2 regions of the Mesorhizobium sp. RSR565B genome follow, and region 1 is predicted to be linked to the other one. Evidence: riboswitches for the same ligand, from Rfam matches in the RefSeq annotation. Region 1 holds a riboswitch; the other holds the start of a gene.

Region 1 (8,363 bases):
TGCCGATCCTGATCAGCCCGTCGCCGACCTTCAGCCATCTCGACCAGTATTATGACGACTGCGTCACCGGTGGGCCCGGCTCCTTCGTTTTGCCGATCTATGTGGCCTCGGAATTCGCCACCGCCATACGCCGCAAGTTGATCCTGGAGGTGAGCGGCATCGCCGATGCGACCGTGGTCCCGATCGATGCCGCCGCACCCATGGACTGCCTGCAGGGCGAACGCGACCGGCGGCTATATTCCGACCCATATCTGCCGGAACTCGACAAATGAGGTTTGAGGCAGTTCGGAGGGGAAAGCCGCTGCTCGGCTTGTCGGCAAACTTCAGGCCGGCCGTGCACCGTATTTGTCGCGAAATTCGGCATAGAGATCGCGGCGCCAGCGCCGGCCGCCGACATAGCCACGCAACAGCTGCGGCAGCGAATAGCCAAGCGCCTTCGACGACCGGTTGGCCATATAGCCGGAGAACGCCTGCGAAACCCTGCCCTTGAGTGCATCGGCGATGAGCTGCCGGGCGATCATGTAAGGCGGAATGTAGGGGTAGCGGTCGGCGATATAGGGGTGCTTGTCGATCAAGCTCGCATAGGCTTCGACATAGCCGTCCCGGCGACCGGAGATCGAATTCTCCGAGTTGTACTTTTTCCAGTCGATCACTTCGGACAGCTGCGCGCCGCTGCGACGGGCAAAGCGCAGCAACAATTCGCGATCCTGCATGCGCGTGACGTCACTGTCGTAGCCGCCGATGGCCAGCAGCGACTCGCGCCGGGCGGTGATTGCCGACCCGGCAATGAAGATGGTCTGCGCGACAAGGGCCCGCTCCAGCGAGTCGCGGCTCAGCAGCGCCTCGCGGTTGACGCAGTTGGTGCGGCGATTGCCCTTCAGCGACACGAAGGAACTGATCAGCACTTCGAGCGAGGGATTGTTGTCGAACTGCTCCAGCGTCCGCGCCAGGCGATCCGGCAAATAGACGTCGTCGGAATCGAGGAATGTCACCACCGGCGCCTGCGCCCGCTCGATGCCGGCATTGCGGGCGGCATTGGCGCCGCGCCATTTCGAGCCAACATAGATCAGCCGTGGATCGCGGATTTCGGCAAGTGCGGCTGCCGTACCGTCGGTCGAGCCGTCATCGACGACAATGTGTTCGAACCGGGGAAAATTCTGCGCCAGCACGCTCTCCACGGCGCGCACCACCTTGCTGCGGCGATTGTGCGTCGGTGTGATCACCGAGATCAGCGGAGCGAGGTCGGTTGCCTTGGACATGTTGCTTCGATTGTGCCCCCAAATGCCTGGAGGCCGGAGGTTTTGATGGTCGCCGTCCAAGCCTTACCCGGGATGGCATTCGATTTCGACGCTACAAAAAACCAGCGGCAATGTCATCACAAACTGTTGAGCCAGGACGCCGGTAAGCCGGCCGATTACTCCAGACGTAATCGACCGATGGCCATCATGTCTGCAGATTGCGCCAACGAAGCCGGTCGTCGGGCTTCGATCTCACAGGGAGTTCAGCCATGGCCGCCTACGCCGTCGCCCATATGCGTCAAGTCACAATGGGCCCGCAGATTGTCGAGTGTCTGCAGAGGATCGATGCCACATTGGGCCCGCAGATTGTCGAGTGTCTGCAGAGGATCGACGCCACATTGGAGCCGTTCGGCGGCCGCTTCCTTGTCCACGGCGGCGACATGGACGTGGTCGAAAACGAATGGCCCGGGCATCTGATCGTCATCGAGTTTCCGGACAGGGCGCATGCGTGGGGCTGGTACGATTCATCAGCCTATCGCGAGATTCTGGCCTTGCGCACCGACAACTCCCACGCCGATGTGATCATCGCCGATGGCGTTCAGCAACCGCACAAGGCGACGGACGTGCTGGAATAGGGGCAAACTACCGCTTCAGCAAGAACACCGCTTGCTGGCCGAAGAAATTCCAGAACCACCATGGCATCGACAGGCCGATCTTCTGGCCGTTGCCGTCGAGCGCGGTGGCTTTCTCGACCGAAGCGCCGAGTTCCTCGACCAGATTGACGAAGTCGCGGATGGTGCAGAAATGGATGTTGGGCGTGTCGTACCAGGAATAGGGCAGGTCCGCGGTCACCGGCATCCGGCCATTGACGAACAGCGACAGCCGCACCCGCCAGTGGCCGAAATTGGGGAAGGAGACGATGGCGCGGTTGCCGATTCGCAGCAGTTCGTCGAGCACCAGCTTCGGGTTGCGGGTCGCCTGCAGCGTCTGTGACAGGACGACGAAGTCAAAACCCTTGTCCGGATAGAATTCGAGGTCGGTATCGGCATCGCCCTGGATGACCGAGAGACCGCGCGCCACGCATTCATTGACGCCGCGCTGTGACAGCTCCAGCCCGCGGCCGTCGACCTGCTTGGTCTCCTGCAGGAGTTCGAGCAGCAGGCCGTCGCCGGAGCCGACATCGAGCACCCGCGACTGCGGCGGTATCAGGTTGGCCACGACTTCGAGGTCGACGCGCTGGCTGCCATTGACGCTCATGAGGCGAGCCCCCTTGCGCGGGCCGCCGAGCCGATGAAGCCCTTGATGGCGGCAAACAGTTCGGGTTCATCGAGCAGGAAGGCATCATGGCCGCGGTCGGTGTCGATCTCGACGAAGGAGACGGAGGCGCCGGCGGCGTTGAGCGCATGCACGATCGAGCGGCTCTCCTCGGTCGGGAACAGCCAGTCCGAGGTGAAGGACACCAGGCAGAAGCGGGTCTTGGTCCCGGCAAAGGCATCTGCCAACCGGCCGCCATGGTCGGCGGCGAGGTCGAAATAATCCATCGAACGGGTCATGTAGAGGTAGGAGTTGGCGTCGAAGCGGTCGACGAATGTCATGCCCTGGTGGCGCAGATAGCTTTCGATCTGGAAATCTGCGTCGAAACCGAAGGTCAGCGCTTCGCGGTCCTGCAGATTGCGGCCGAATTTCCGATGCAGGGCGGCTTCCGACAGATAGGTGATGTGGGCGGCCATGCGCGCCACGGCGAGCCCCTTTTCCGGGCGCTTGCCGTGCTCGAAATATTTGCCGCCATGCCAGTCCGGATCAGCCATGACAGCCTGGCGGCCGACCTCGTGGAAGGCGATGTTCTGCGAGGAATGGCGTGCGCCTGTGGCGATCGGCAGGGCCGAGAAGACGCGCTCGGAATAGCATGACGCCCATTCCAGCACCTGCATGCCGCCCATCGAGCCGCCGAGCACGCAAAACAGCTTTTCGATGCCGAAATGGTCGACCAGCATCAGTTGCGCCCGCACCATGTCGCGGATGGTGATGATTGGCAGGTCGAGGCCGTAGGGCTTGCCGGTGGCGGGATTGGTCGAGGCCGGACCGGTGGAGCCGAGGCAGCCGCCGATGACGTTGGAGCAAATGACGAAGAAGCGGTTGGTGTCGATGATCTTGCCGGGACCGATCAGCACTTCCCACCAGCCGGGCTTGCCGGTCACCGGATTGGTGCTGGCGACATGCTGGTCGCCGGTCAGCGCGTGGCAGACCAGGATGGCGTTGGTGCGGGCATCGTTGAGGGCGCCATATGTCTGGTAGGCGATCTGGAACGGCGACAAAAGCGTGCCGGCGTCGAGCTTCAGCGGCTTGTCAGGGCCAAAACGCAACACCGGGCTCGACGGGCTGTCGGCCTCGTTGTTGGTTTTTGTAGCGCGGAGCGCGGCCATGTGACTCTCCTTGCCCGCCGTCAGGCAATAAAAAAACCGGCAATGCGATCGCAAAGCCGGTTACGTCACGCAAACGGCCCTTTAGCGAGTTGTTTAACGTGGCTGCAAGCCGACCGGCCAAATCACCACGGAACTGTTGCGTTCTTCTAGAACTCGTGCGGCCCGGCGTCAACGGCCAGCTATGCCCGCCTCTCGACATTCGCGGCTACGGCTTGTATTTCCGCTGCGGCCTCCGGACGGAGGCATTCTGGATGGATTTGCGACATGGACAAGACAGCGGGCAAGGCACGGCCGACGCCCCGCGCGGGCATCATGGACATCGACGCCTATGTACCAGGCAAGAGCACGGCACCTGCCGGCGTCGCCAAGGTCCATAAATTGTCGTCGAACGAGAACCCGCTCGGCCCGTCGCCGAAGGCGATCGAGGCCGCGCGCGAAGTGGCCAGCAAGCTTGATGTCTATCCCGACGGCACCGCCCGCCGGCTGCGCGAGGCGATCGCCGAGGTGCACGGCCTCAACCCGGCAAACATCATCTGCTCCAACGGTTCCGACGAGATACTTGGCCTGCTGGCGCAGACCTATCTTGCGCCAGGCGATGAGGCGATTTTTACCGAACATGCCTTCATGGTCTACAAGATCTACATTCAGTCGGCGGGGGCCAAGCCGGTTGCTGTGAGGGAAACCGAGGAGCGCGCCGACGTCGACGCGATCCTGGCCGCGGTGACGCCGCGGACCAAAATCATCTTCCTCGCCAATCCCAACAACCCGACCGGCACCTATCTGCCGTTCCAGGAGGTCCGCCGCCTGCATTCCGCGCTCCCGGGCAACGTGCTTCTGGTGCTGGACGCGGCCTATGCCGAGTACGTCAGGCGCAATGACTATGAGGCAGGTATCGAGCTGGCGGGCAGCGCGCAGAATGTGGTCATGACCCGCACCTTCTCCAAGCTCGGCCTTGGCGGCGCGCGCATCGGCTGGATGTATGGCCCACTGCACATCGTCGATGCCATCAACCGTGTTCGCGGCCCTTTCAACGTTAACGCAACAGCGATCGAGGCCGGCATTGCCGCCATCCGCGACCGCGCCCATGTCGAGCGCAGTTCGTTGCACAACGAGACCTGGCTTACCTGGTTGAATGAAGAACTGACGAAGCTTGGGCTGCGCGTGACGCCCAGCGTCGGCAATTTCGTCCTCATCCACTTTCCCGACGACAAGAAGCATTCGGCTGAGGCGGCGGACGACTACCTCACCCAGCGCGGCTATATATTGCGGCGCGTTACCGGCTATGGCTTTCCCAATGCGCTGCGCATGAGCGTCGGCACCGAAGAAGCCAATCGCGGCGTCATCGATGCCCTCACGACATTCCTGAAAAGCTGAAACAATGACTTCACCGATGTTTGAAAAGATCGCGCTGGTCGGCATCGGCCTGATTGGCTCGTCGCTGGCCCGCATCATCCGCCGCGAGGGCCTGGCCCGCCATGTCGCCATCGCGACGCGCAGCCCGACCACGCTGGCACGGGCGAAGGAGCTCGGTCTTGGCGAGAGCTACACCACCGACGCCAGGGAAGCGGTCCGCAATGCCGACCTGATCATCGTCTCGGTGCCAGTGGGATCGTCGGGCGAGGTGGCGCAAGAGATCGCGCCGGCGCTGAAAAAGGGCGCCATCCTCACCGATGTCGGTTCGACCAAGGCCTCGGTCATTGCGCAAATGCAGCCCTATGTACCGGACGGCGTGCACTTTATTCCGGGGCACCCGCTGGCAGGTACGGAGAAATCGGGCCCGGATGCGGGTTTCGCCGAGCTGTTCGAAAACCGCTGGTGCATCTTCACGCCGCTGCCGGGAACCGATCCGGCCGCGCTGGAAAAGCTGTCGGAATTCTGGCGGCGCTGCGGCTCCAACATCGACACGATGGACCCGCAGCATCATGACATGACGCTGGCCATCGTTTCGCATCTTCCGCACATCATTGCCTACAACATCGTCGGCACGGCCGACGATCTGGAATCGGTGACCAAGTCGGAAGTGATCAAATATTCGGCTTCCGGTTTCCGCGACTTCACCCGTCTGGCCGCCTCCGACCCGACCATGTGGCGCGACGTGTGCCTGCACAACAAGGATGCCATCCTGGAAATGCTGGCGCGCTTTTCGGAGGACCTCGCCTCGCTGCAGCGGGCGATCCGCTGGGGCGACGGCGACAAGCTGTTCGACCTGTTCACCCGCACCCGGGCCGTTCGCCGTTCGATCATCGAGGCCGGCCAGGATATCGACGTGCCGGATTTCGGCCGGCAGGCGGTCGAGCACCCGGTGAAAAGTTAAATCTGTTTCAGACGGGCCAGGTCGCCGCGACCATGGCCATTGCCTCGTCCCTGTTTGGCGCCCCCAGCCGGCCGCCGAAGCGCTGGCATTTGAGCGCGGCCGCCGCGCTGGCAAAGCGCAACGCCTGCTCGATCGGCATGGTTTCCGCCAACGCGACAGCAAAGGCGCCGTGGAAAACGTCGCCGGCGGCCAGCGTGTCGACCGCCTTGATCTTCGGCGCCGCGATGTGGCGCACGCATCCGGCGGACCGGTCATGCCACCAGCTTCCCGCGGCGCCGCCGGTCACCGCGACAAAGGCGTCTGTGCGGCTGGCGAGGTCGGCGCAGGCGGTTTCGGGATCCAGCGCGTGGTCGCAGATAATGCGTGCAGCCGTCTCCGAAGCGACGATGTGCGAAGCCAGCGGCAACAGACGCTCCAGCACCTCCAGCGGCGCCGTGTCGGCGTCGAGGATTGCCGGGCAACCGGCGTCGCGCGCGGCGGTCAAGGCAAGAGCGGCGGCGCCCGGCCAGCGCACATCGACCAGCACGGCATCGAAGCCGGAAAGATCGGCGACAGGCACCGCCTCGGGGTCGGCCTGCGCCTTTGGGTCGTAGAAGGGCACGATGATGCGCTCGCCATGAGCGTCGACCAGGATCGCGGCCAGCGCCGAGCGGGCGCCTTCGACGCGGCGGACAAAGCGGCAATCGACGCCCTCGGCCTCGATGCCGGCCAGCAATTGGTCGCCGACGGCATCGTCACCTGCACTTGCCCACAGGAACACCTCGGCGCCGAGACGGCGGGCGGCGCAGGCAGCACTTGTCGCCATGCCCGAGGCGATCTGGATGCCGTCCGAGGCGATGAACTTGCCCTGATGCGTGGGCAGGGTTTCGACGCGCAGGATGGTATCCAGCGTCAGCGCGCCAACGCTCAGCAGTTTCACCGGTCGGTTCATGCGTCGGCTTGCTCGAGCATGATCTCTCCCCAAAAGCCGTTCCCGCTCTTTGCGATCATGCTCTATCTCTTTGTTTTAACGCAATTCCGGACGGAAAACCGCTCACACTTTTCCTGGAATTGCTCTAATCGAGCGGCTTGATCTTGCCCAGCGGAATGAAGCCGAGCGAGACCTTGCCCTTCACCACCTTGAGCGGCATCGACGGTTCGTTGCCGAGCAGCGCCAGACCGGCAAAGCCTTGCTCGATCTGGCTCTTCTGCTCGGGGATTGCGGTGGCGAGAATTGCCGCCACGGCTTTGGGATCCTGCAGCTTGATCGTCAGGTCGGCATTGACCTGGCCGTTGGCGTCGACCGACACCGGGCCGGAGACGGTGATGCGCGCGGTTCGCGACGACAGATCGAGCTTGTGGATGTCGACCGCCTGGCCGCGCAGGCTCCTGGCCTGCGTCTTCATCAGCGCGACGCCGTTCTTCAGCGTCGCGTCGCCGCTGCCGTCGAGCGGCGGCAGCACGCGCCCGCCGATCGCGTCGGCGTCGATCTCAAGATCGGTGAAGCTGCCGACGTAGCCGATGTCCTGGCCGTCGGGTCGCAACTCGCCCGCCGCGGTTCCGGCGCTGAACAGTGAAACCGGATCAGTGTCGTCGGCCGGATCCGTCTGGCCGGACAAGCTCTCCGCCTGCAGCGAAATGCTCCGGGGCAGGGGCCAGGAGAGCTTGGCATTGGCCTGCAGATTGTCCCAGTCGATCCATAGCGGCGCCATCCCCAGCACCGAGGTGCGCAGCGGCCCACGCAACTCGGCGGCAGGCGACAAAGGCCGGATGAGCTCTGCAACGAAGTTGAAGCTGCCTGCCGAGGCGGCAACGTTCCTGGCGTCGTCCTCGTAAGCCAGATTGTCACAGGAGATGGCAAAACTCAGGGGGTAGCCGCTGACGGTGAGGTTGGCGCAGCCGGCCTCGATGCCTTTGTCCTTGAGCGAGGCCACCGCCTTGTCGGCTTCGCTGCTGACGCGACCGGCGACATAGAACCAGACCGCGCTGTAGACGCCGAACAGCATAACGACCAAGGCAGCGAGCCACATCAGCCGGCGGCGAAACTTCGACGGACGCTCGTCACTTGACGTCATGCTGCGGCTTTCATTAACGCGGGCGTGTTGCGGTTGGACTGTGGCTTACGCAACAAGCAAGAAGAACAGAAGAGCACCGATTCCGATGCGGCGGCGTCACTCTCGTGCAATCAGGCTTGGCGATATGGGCGATTTTTGGGTTTTTGGCTACGGCTCGCTGATCTGGCGACCGGGATTCGCCCATGTCGAGACACGGCGCGCGCGGCTTTACGGCTACCGCCGGTCGCTGTGCGTCTATTCCTTCGTGCATCGCGGCACGCGCCAGCGGCCGGGCCTGGTGCTAGGCCTCGACCGTGGCGGCTCCTGCATCGGGCTGGCCTTTCGCGTGCCCGGC
Region 2 (8,363 bases), 1.6 Mb from region 1:
GCGTGCCCGACATTTCGGGGGGCGACGGCGATCCGCGCGACGTAATGAACGAGCCGGCCGACAATTCTTGGCGCGAGCTGGTGGCGCTGCTCGGCACCATCGAGCCGACCGAGCTGATCGACCCGACCATCGGCGCCGAGCGGCTGCTCTACAGGCTGTTCCACGAACATGGCGTGCGCGTCTTCGGCGGCGTGCCGGTTGCCGACCAATGTTCCTGCTCAAGGGACAAGATACGCGGCATCCTCGAGGGGTTTTCCGCGCAGGAGATCAAGGACAGCACCGAAGATGGCGGCATCCACGTCGCCTGCGAGTTCTGCTCGAAGCAGTACGACTTCGACCCGGCGGAGTTTGCAACTCAGTAGCATCTCTTCCTTCTCCCCGTTCACGGGGAGAAGGTGCCCGAAGGGCGGATGAGGGGCAGCGCGAACTTTGGTGAATGGCCGCGCATAGCCTACGTCATGTGCGTGGAAGATAACCTCATGAGTCCGGCGTCGCCCCTCATTGCACTGCCGGGCATTTCTCCCCGTATAGAGATGGGGAGAAAACCCCTAATTCACCGTCCGCCGCGTCCCCGGCAGATCCAGCGAAAACGCGGGAATAGCGACGTCGAACGTCTCGCCCTTTTTGTTGCGCATGGTGTAGTGGCCGACCATGATGCCGGAGGGCGTCGAGAGCGGGCAGCCTGACGTGTATTGATAGCTGTCGCCCGGATTGAGCTCAGGCTGGTCGCCGACCACGCCGGCGCCGCGCACTTCCTCGATCCGGCCGCTGCCGTCGGTGATGTGCCAGTAACGCGACATAAGCTGCACGAAATCGTCCGACTGGTTGTCGATCGTCACCTGGTAGCCCCAGACATAACGGTTCTCCGCCGGGTCCGAGCGGTCCTCCAGGTAGAACGGTCTGACCTGCACTTCGATGTTGCGCGTGACGGCGCGATACATGGGCTGCTCCGGTTGCGCGGCAAGGAACATTTGTCGCGCTATGCGGTTTGATACGCGCACAACGGCATGTCCTGCCAGCCTCAAAGCGGAGGTGCCGACAAACAATGTCATTTAAGTGACACACATGACAGTGTTGGTGTGCGCAAACCTTGCCGGCGACTCAAGGCCCATCTGTCGACTGACAAAGCAGCCGCGAGCGGCCTTTCCGGAGTGACCAGATCTCATGGAACTAGCTCTCACAGCCGCCTTCGCTTCCTCCGCTTTGCTTCTTTCCAATCTCGCCAGCATCCTGCTTGCTTCGTCGAAACTGCAAGCGCGTCGCCTTATCCCTCCGCCGTCCGACGAGCAGCCACCGGTCTCGATCGTCGTGCCGTCGCGCGGCGTGGAGCCGTTCACACAAGAGACGCTGCAGCGAGCCTTCTCGCTCGACTGGCCGCGCTACGAACTGATCTTCTGCGTCGCTCACGCCGACGATCCCGTCGTCAAACTGATAAACAGGGCGATCGTCCTGTTTCCCAACGTGCCGGCCCGGCTGCTGATCGGCGACGACCGCGTCAGCAGCAACCCGAAGCTCAACAATTGCGTCAAGGGCTGGGAAGCGGCGCGCTATCATTGGGTTATTCTGGCGGATTCCAACGTGCTGATGCCAAGGGATTACGTCCAGCACCTGATGGCGGCCTGGCGGACCAATACCGGGCTTATCTGCTCGACGCCGATCGGCTCTCGGCCGGATGGCTTTTGGGCCGAGGTCGAATGCGCGTTCCTCAACACGCTGCAGGCGCGCTGGCAATATGCCGGCGAGGCGCTCGGTCTCGGCTTTGCCCAAGGCAAGAGCATGCTGTGGAACAAGCCGATGCTCGATACCAGTGGCGGTATCCGCGCGCTGGCCGCCGAGATCGCCGAGGATGCTGCTGCAACCAAGCTGGTCAACGGACTGGGCCTGCGCGTCAATCTCGTTGCCTCGCCTTTCGAGCAACCACTGGGGCAGCGCCGACTTCCCGACATCTGGTCGCGCCAGGCGCGCTGGGCGCGGTTGCGCCGCGTCACTTTCCCGCTGTTTTTCGCACCCGAGATCCTGACCGGCGTCGCCGTGCCGTTGGCGTTGGCGCTGGTGGCGGCCGCAAGTGCCGGCATCAGCCTGCCGGCCACGGTGTTGGCCGTGCTGACGGCGGCCTACATTCCCGAATGCGCGCTGGCCGCGGCCAAGGGCTGGCACCTGTCGCTGCGCATGGTCCCGGCGATGATGGTGCGCGACATGATGCTTCCCGCCATTTGGGCGCGCGGCTGGCTGAGCGGCGCCGTCGACTGGCGCGGCAACATCATGACCATCGGCACCAAGACGGCCGAACTGGAAGAGGTTTCGTCGGGAGCGTGACGCCTCGCGGCCTATCCGGCTGCCTTCAGCGCCTGCGCAACGTCCTCCAGCAGATCGTCCGTATCCTCAAGACCGACCGACAGCCTGAGCGTTCCCGGCCCGATGCCAAGCTCGGCGCGAGCTTCGTCGCTGAGGTTCTTGTGCGTGGTGGTCGCCGGATGGGTGATCAGGCTCTTGGCGTCGCCGAGATTGTTGGAGATCAGCACGATGTCGAGCGCGTTCTGCAAGGCGAAGGCCGCCTGCTTGCCGCCCTTGACGTCGAGGCAGATCAGCGTCGATCCGCCCGTCATCTGCTTCTTGACGATGTCGGCCTGCGGGTGGTCGGCGCGGCCGGGATAGATGACGCGGGCGATTTCCGGCCGTCCTGCCAGGAAATCCGCGATCTTGGCCGCGCTTTCCGTCTGCTGGCGCACCCGAACCGGCAGCGTCTCCAGGCCCTTGAGCAGCGTCCAGGCGTTGAACGGCGACAGGCTCGGGCCGGTGTGGCGGAAATAGTCGTGCAAATTCTCGTCGATCCATTTCTTGTCCGACAGGATGATGCCGCCGAGACAGCGTCCCTGGCCGTCAATGTGCTTGGTCGCGGAGTAGACGACGATATGGGCGCCGAGCTGCAAGGGCTTCTGCTGCAAGGGCGTGGCAAAGACATTGTCGACGATCAGCCTGGCGCCGATCGAGGTGGCGAGCGCCGCCACCGCTGCGATGTCGACCACTTCCAGCGTCGGATTGGTCGGGCTTTCCAGGAAGAACAGTTTCGTGTTCGGCCGCACCGCCTTTTCCCAGTTGGCGATGTCGGTGCCGTCGACCAGCGTTGCCTCGATGCCGTATTTCGGCGCCAGCGTCTCCACCACCCAGCGGCAGGAGCCGAACAGCGCGCGCGCCGCAACGATATGGTCGCCGGCCTTGGCGCTGCACAGGAGCGCTGCCGTCACCGCCGCCATGCCGGACGCCGTGGCGCGCGCATCTTCGGCACCCTCCAGCGCGCACATGCGCTTTTCGAACATGTCGACGGTAGGGTTGGCATAGCGCGAATAGATGAAGCCCGGCTCCTCGCCCTTGAAACGGGCCTCGGCAGCCTGCGCCGTCTCGTAGACATAGCCTTGGGTGAGGTACATCGCTTCGGACGTCTCGCCGAACTGGGAACGCAGCGTTCCCCCGTGCACGAGTGCGGTCTGAGGTTTCCAGTTACGCTTCTTGGTGCTCATCGCTTTTGTTCCAGACACAAAAAAACCGGCCGCGAAAGTCGCAACCGGTCCATATGGCCTTGCGGCCCGACGGTCCTTTAGCGACTTGTTTAACGTGGCTGCAAGCCGACCGGCCAAATCACCACGGGATAACGACCCTTTAGACCTCACCTGCGCTTGCGTCAATTGCCGGCTTCATTAAGAGGTTTGTACCAGGCAGGTTCCGCAATAATATCCAGCGGTTTTGCGGCAAGAACCTGCCACAAAGAGACCGACCTTGGAGCGGAGCCAGCCTTTTGCGGCAGACAGGCATTCTTCCCGATCAGGACATTTCCGCGCTGTTTCAGTCCGGCGCGCTGAAGTCGCCGCGCGCGCTCGATGTCGACCAGGTGCAGCCGGCGAGCCTCGATCTCAGGCTCGGCGACAAGGCTTTTCGCGTGCGCGCCTCCTTCCTGCCGGGTCCCGATCATCTGGTGGCCGACAAGCTTCACCGGCTGAAATTGCACGAATTCAGTCTCGCCGAGGGCGCGGTGCTGGAAACCGGCTGCGTCTACATCGTGCCGCTGCTCGAAAGCCTGGCGCTGCCCGCAGACGTGTCGGCCTCGGCCAACCCGAAAAGCTCGACCGGCCGCCTCGACATCTTCACCCGGGTGATGACCGATCGCGGCCATGAGTTCGACAAGATCGCCCCCGGCTATCACGGGCCGCTTTATCTCGAAGTCAGTCCACGCACCTTCCCGATCGTCGTACGCGCCGGATCGAGGCTGTCGCAGATCCGCTTTCGCACTGGCAACGCGCTGTTGTCGGAGGCAGAACTGAACGAATTGCACCGCGCCGAGATGCTGGTGGCGACCGAGCCGCCCAACATTTCCGGCGGCGGCATTGCGCTGTCGATCGATCTTGACGGCGACCAGAACGGCCTGGTCGGCTATCGCGGCAAGCATCACACCGGCTTGGTCGATGTCGACAAGCGCGCCGCCCAGGATGCCGTCGATTTCTGGGAGCCGCTCTACAAGAGCGGCGCCGGCGAACTGGTGCTCGACCCGGACGAGTTCTACATCCTGGTCAGCCGCGAAGCCGTGCACGTGCCGCCGCTCTACGCCGCCGAGATGACGCCCTTCGATCCGCTGGTTGGCGAATTCCGTGTTCACTATGCCGGCTTCTTCGATCCGGGCTTCGGCCATTCGGCCTCAGGCGGCACCGGCAGCCGGGCGGTGCTCGAAGTGCGCAGCCACGAAGTGCCGTTCATCCTCGACCACGGCCAGATCGTCGGCCGGCTGGTCTACGAACACATGCTGAAGCGGCCGCAGGCGCTTTACGGCACCGATCTCGGCTCGAATTACCAGGCGCAAGGCCTCAAGCTCTCCAAGCATTTCCGCCCCGCCGGCTGAACCTTCGATCACCGTCAGGCAAAATACTTGCCTGCGCTGCCTCACCATGCTTGGCTGCCTTTCGGTGGCCGGCAAGAGAACGGCGCGCAAGGGGAACCAAAATGCAGATTTCAAGATGGATCATATCGGCAGCGGGCGCTGCCATGCTGGTGATATCGGCCGGCTCGCTGGCTGAGGCGCAGGAGAAATTGAAGATCGGCACCGAGGGCGCTTATCCGCCCTTCAACACCATCACCGCGGACGGCAAGATCGAGGGCTTCGACATCGACATTGCCAATGCGCTGTGTGCGCAGATGAAGGTCGAGTGCGAGATCGTCACCCAGGACTGGGACGGCATCATCCCGGCGCTGCAGGCGAAAAAGTTCGACGCCATCATCGCCTCGATGAGCATCACCGAGGAGCGCAAGAAACAGGTCGCCTTCACCGACAAATACTACACGACGCCGCTGGCACTGGTGGCGCCGAAGGACAGCGACCTCACTTCCACCGAACCGGCAGCCCTTGCCGGCAAGACGGTGGGCGCGCAGGCCTCGACCACCCAGGCCGACTATGCGCAGGACGCCTATGGCAAGGCCGGCGCCGAGGCGAAACTCTACCCCACCCAGGAAGAGGCGATCACCGACCTGCAGAACGGCCGTCTCGACGCCGTCATCTCCGACAAGTTCGTGCTGATGGACTGGCTGAAGAAGGCGAGCGAAGGCTGCTGCAAGCTTGTCGGCGACGTCAAGGGCACCGAGACGCAAGCCGGCATCGCTGTCCGCCTGGAAGACACGGCGCTGCGCGACAAGCTGAATGCGGCGATAGACGCCATCGTCGCCGACGGCACTTACAAGAAGATCCAGGCCAAGTATTTCGATTTCGATATTTATTGACTTCCGGCCCGCCGGAGTCAGCCGCGAAAGAGATACTCTTTCGCGGCGCCAAGGCAGGCATGAAAATGGCCGATAAACAGCAGTTCGCGTGCGGCCAAACGTTTCCTGCCCCAAAAGCCTTCGGTCAGTTTGACCTCGTCGAGCGAAGCGTTTGAGCCGCGCTTCAACGGGAACAACTGCTTGTCGAGGCAACCGAGGACATGGGCCTTGGCGGAGTCGATGCCGCAGACCTTGCCATTGTTGTTCAGCCTGTCGGTGCGAAGCGCTGATGTCATGTGATCCGTGTTGCGCATCAGAAAGTCACCTGGGCTTTCGAATAGCCGGTTGCCAGAAGACGGCTCGTCATCGCCAAACGGGCTTCACGATAGGACTTCGGGCTGCACTGGCCGGCGCTAAAGGCCACCGACGGTTGGGTCAGGAACAGGGCCACGCCCGTGAACACAATGACAAGCCGCATTCCGTTCATTCCGGCTCCCAAATGTGATGCTGCCTCAAAGCGCCTTCACCGCCACCTTCACCGGCTGCTCGATCTCCAGCGGGTTGCGCAGCGGCAGGCCGAAATCCCCGGCCTCGATCTCGAACACGTCGCCGGCCTGAGTCTTGATGCCGTCGGCAAAGGACAGCGTCGCCGTGCCGAACATGTGCACATGCACGTCGCCCGGCTGGCGGAAGGCCGAATATTTGAAGTGATGATGTTCGAGATTGGCGATTGTGTGCGACATGTTCGCTTCGCCCGACAGGAACGGCTTTTCCCACAGCAAATTGCTGTCGCGATAGATTCGCGATGAGCCCCTGACGTCGGCCGGCAGGTCGCCGATCAGGATTTCCGGCCCGAACGAGGCGTTGCGCAGTTTGGAATGTGCCAGGAACAGATAGTTCACCCGCTCGGTAACATGATCGGAAAACTCGTTCGACAGCGTGAAGCCGACGCGGAACGGCGCGCCGTCGTCGCCGATGACATAGATGCCGGCGATTTCCGGCTCCTCGCCGGCGTCCTGCGCAAAGGCCGGCGACATCAGTGCGGCGCCCGGCGCCACCGCCATGGTGCCGTTGCCCTTGTAGAACCATTCCGGCTGCACGCCGGTCTGGCCCTTGGCCGGCTTGCCGCCTTCGAGCCCCATGCGGAACATCTTCATGGAATCGGTAAGCTGCTCCTCGCCGCCATCGCTGAGCTTCTTGTGCATGGAATCGCGCGTCGCCGCCGAGCCGAGATGGGTCAGGCCGGTGCCGGTCAGATGCAGATGCGCAGGATCGGGATGGTTGATCGGCGACACCAGCCGGCCCTTCTTGTAGACGGCGTCGAGGTCTATCGCTTCACCGAACCCCTTGCGCTCGATCAGCGCGGCGAGGCCCGTTCCGGTGCGCGCGGCTTCCATGGCCAGCGAATAGACGCTGCGGGCGCCGTTGATGATCCTGGTCTTGCCGCCGCCATTGCGGGCGACGACGCGGATGGTCTCGGCGTCGTCGAGGATCTGGGAGATTAGCATGATGAAATCCTCTCTCATGTGCCTTGGCCGGGTTGCCCCTTGGCAAACCTTGACCTGCGCGGCTCGGACCTCGCCGCGCCACGGGTTGAACTCTTCGTCCGGATTGCGCTCGCGAGCTCCATCCCTCGGGGGACTTCTTATGCCGACAACTTGCCGGCTGCACCGCGACCGTATGCCTCCTGCTTGCCTCGCCTGAAGCTTGTCAGGCCTTGTTCTTATTGTAGACGTCGAAGATCACGGCGCCGAGCAGCACCAGGCCTTTGACCACCTGCTGCCAGTCGACATTGACGCCCATGATCGACATGCCGTTGTTCATCACGCCCATGATGAAGCCGCCGACGACCGCCCCGATGACCTGGCCGACGCCGCCCATCGCCGAGGCGCCGCCGATGAACACGGCGGCGATGACGTCGAGCTCCGAGCCGAGACCCGCCGCCGGGACCGCCTGGCCCAGACGAGCCGCGATGATCAGGCCGCCAAGCGCCGACAGCACGCCCATATTGATGAACACCATCAGCGTCAGCCGCTCGGTGTTGATGCCCGACAGCTGCGCCGCCTTGGGATTGCCGCCCATGGCGTAGATGCGCCTCCCGATGGTCATGCGCTTGGTGACGAAGACGAACAGCGTGATCAGCACGCCCATGACCAGCAGCACCACGGGCAGGCCGCGGTAGCTGGCAAACTCATAGACCAGGAACAGCGCCAGCGCGCTGGCGACCAGCGTCTTGACGACGAACAGGGTGAAGGGCTCGGCCTCATAACCATGGCGTTCTCGTTTGCGCCGGGTGCGGACCCCGAAATAGGCATAGGCGAGCACGGCGATCAGCCCCAGCACGACCGTCGTCATGTGCAGGGTCACGCCGCTGCCCATGATGGTCTTGCCGGCTGCGTTCACGACCGGCGGGACGAGCGTCAGTGGGCCGATCACATCCGGGATGAAGCCGGAGCTGAGCATCTTGAAGTCGTCGGGAAGCGGACCCACCGACGAGCCGCCGCCAAGCAACGCCTGGCAAATGCCGCGGAAGATCAGCATGCCGGCCAGCGTGACAATGAAGCTCGGTATCCGGTGATAGGCGATCCAATACCCTTGCGCGGCGCCGATCAGGCCACCCGCGA

Evidence for each region. Region 1 has a riboswitch for S-adenosylmethionine ahead of metX (homoserine O-acetyltransferase MetX). Riboswitches for the same ligand answer to the same signal wherever they lie in the genome.
Region 2: another riboswitch for S-adenosylmethionine. It lies ahead of ACYG9R_RS06920 (O-succinylhomoserine sulfhydrylase); the one in region 1 lies ahead of metX (homoserine O-acetyltransferase MetX).

What each region holds. Positions count from the first base shown of each region.
Region 1 is NZ_JBTTIE010000001.1:2,993,142-3,001,504, forward strand. It holds gene ACYG9R_RS14600 (DUF1194 domain-containing protein) at 1-272, shown strand, start outside; gene ACYG9R_RS14605 (glycosyltransferase family 2 protein) at 324-1,259, opposite strand; gene ACYG9R_RS14610 (DUF1330 domain-containing protein) at 1,508-1,873, shown strand; gene metW (methionine biosynthesis protein MetW) at 1,881-2,495, opposite strand; gene metX (homoserine O-acetyltransferase MetX) at 2,492-3,661, opposite strand; SAM riboswitch at 3,723-3,800, opposite strand; gene hisC (histidinol-phosphate transaminase) at 3,926-5,035, shown strand; gene ACYG9R_RS14630 (prephenate/arogenate dehydrogenase family protein) at 5,040-5,975, shown strand; gene ACYG9R_RS14635 (sugar kinase) at 5,983-6,906, opposite strand; gene ACYG9R_RS14640 (DUF2125 domain-containing protein) at 7,031-8,029, opposite strand; gene ACYG9R_RS14645 (gamma-glutamylcyclotransferase) at 8,154-8,363, shown strand, end outside.
Region 2 is NZ_JBTTIE010000001.1:1,426,625-1,434,987, reverse strand. It holds gene ACYG9R_RS06935 (Hsp33 family molecular chaperone) at 1-362, shown strand, start outside; gene apaG (Co2+/Mg2+ efflux protein ApaG) at 549-941, opposite strand; gene ACYG9R_RS06925 (ceramide glucosyltransferase) at 1,165-2,316, shown strand; gene ACYG9R_RS06920 (O-succinylhomoserine sulfhydrylase) at 2,328-3,518, opposite strand; SAM riboswitch at 3,576-3,653, opposite strand; gene ACYG9R_RS06915 (2'-deoxycytidine 5'-triphosphate deaminase) at 3,794-4,888, shown strand; gene ACYG9R_RS06910 (ABC transporter substrate-binding protein) at 4,990-5,760, shown strand; gene ACYG9R_RS06905 (hypothetical protein) at 5,778-6,053, opposite strand; gene ACYG9R_RS06900 (hypothetical protein) at 6,053-6,226, opposite strand; gene araD1 (AraD1 family protein) at 6,252-7,247, opposite strand; gene mmsB (multiple monosaccharide ABC transporter permease) at 7,450-8,363, opposite strand, start outside.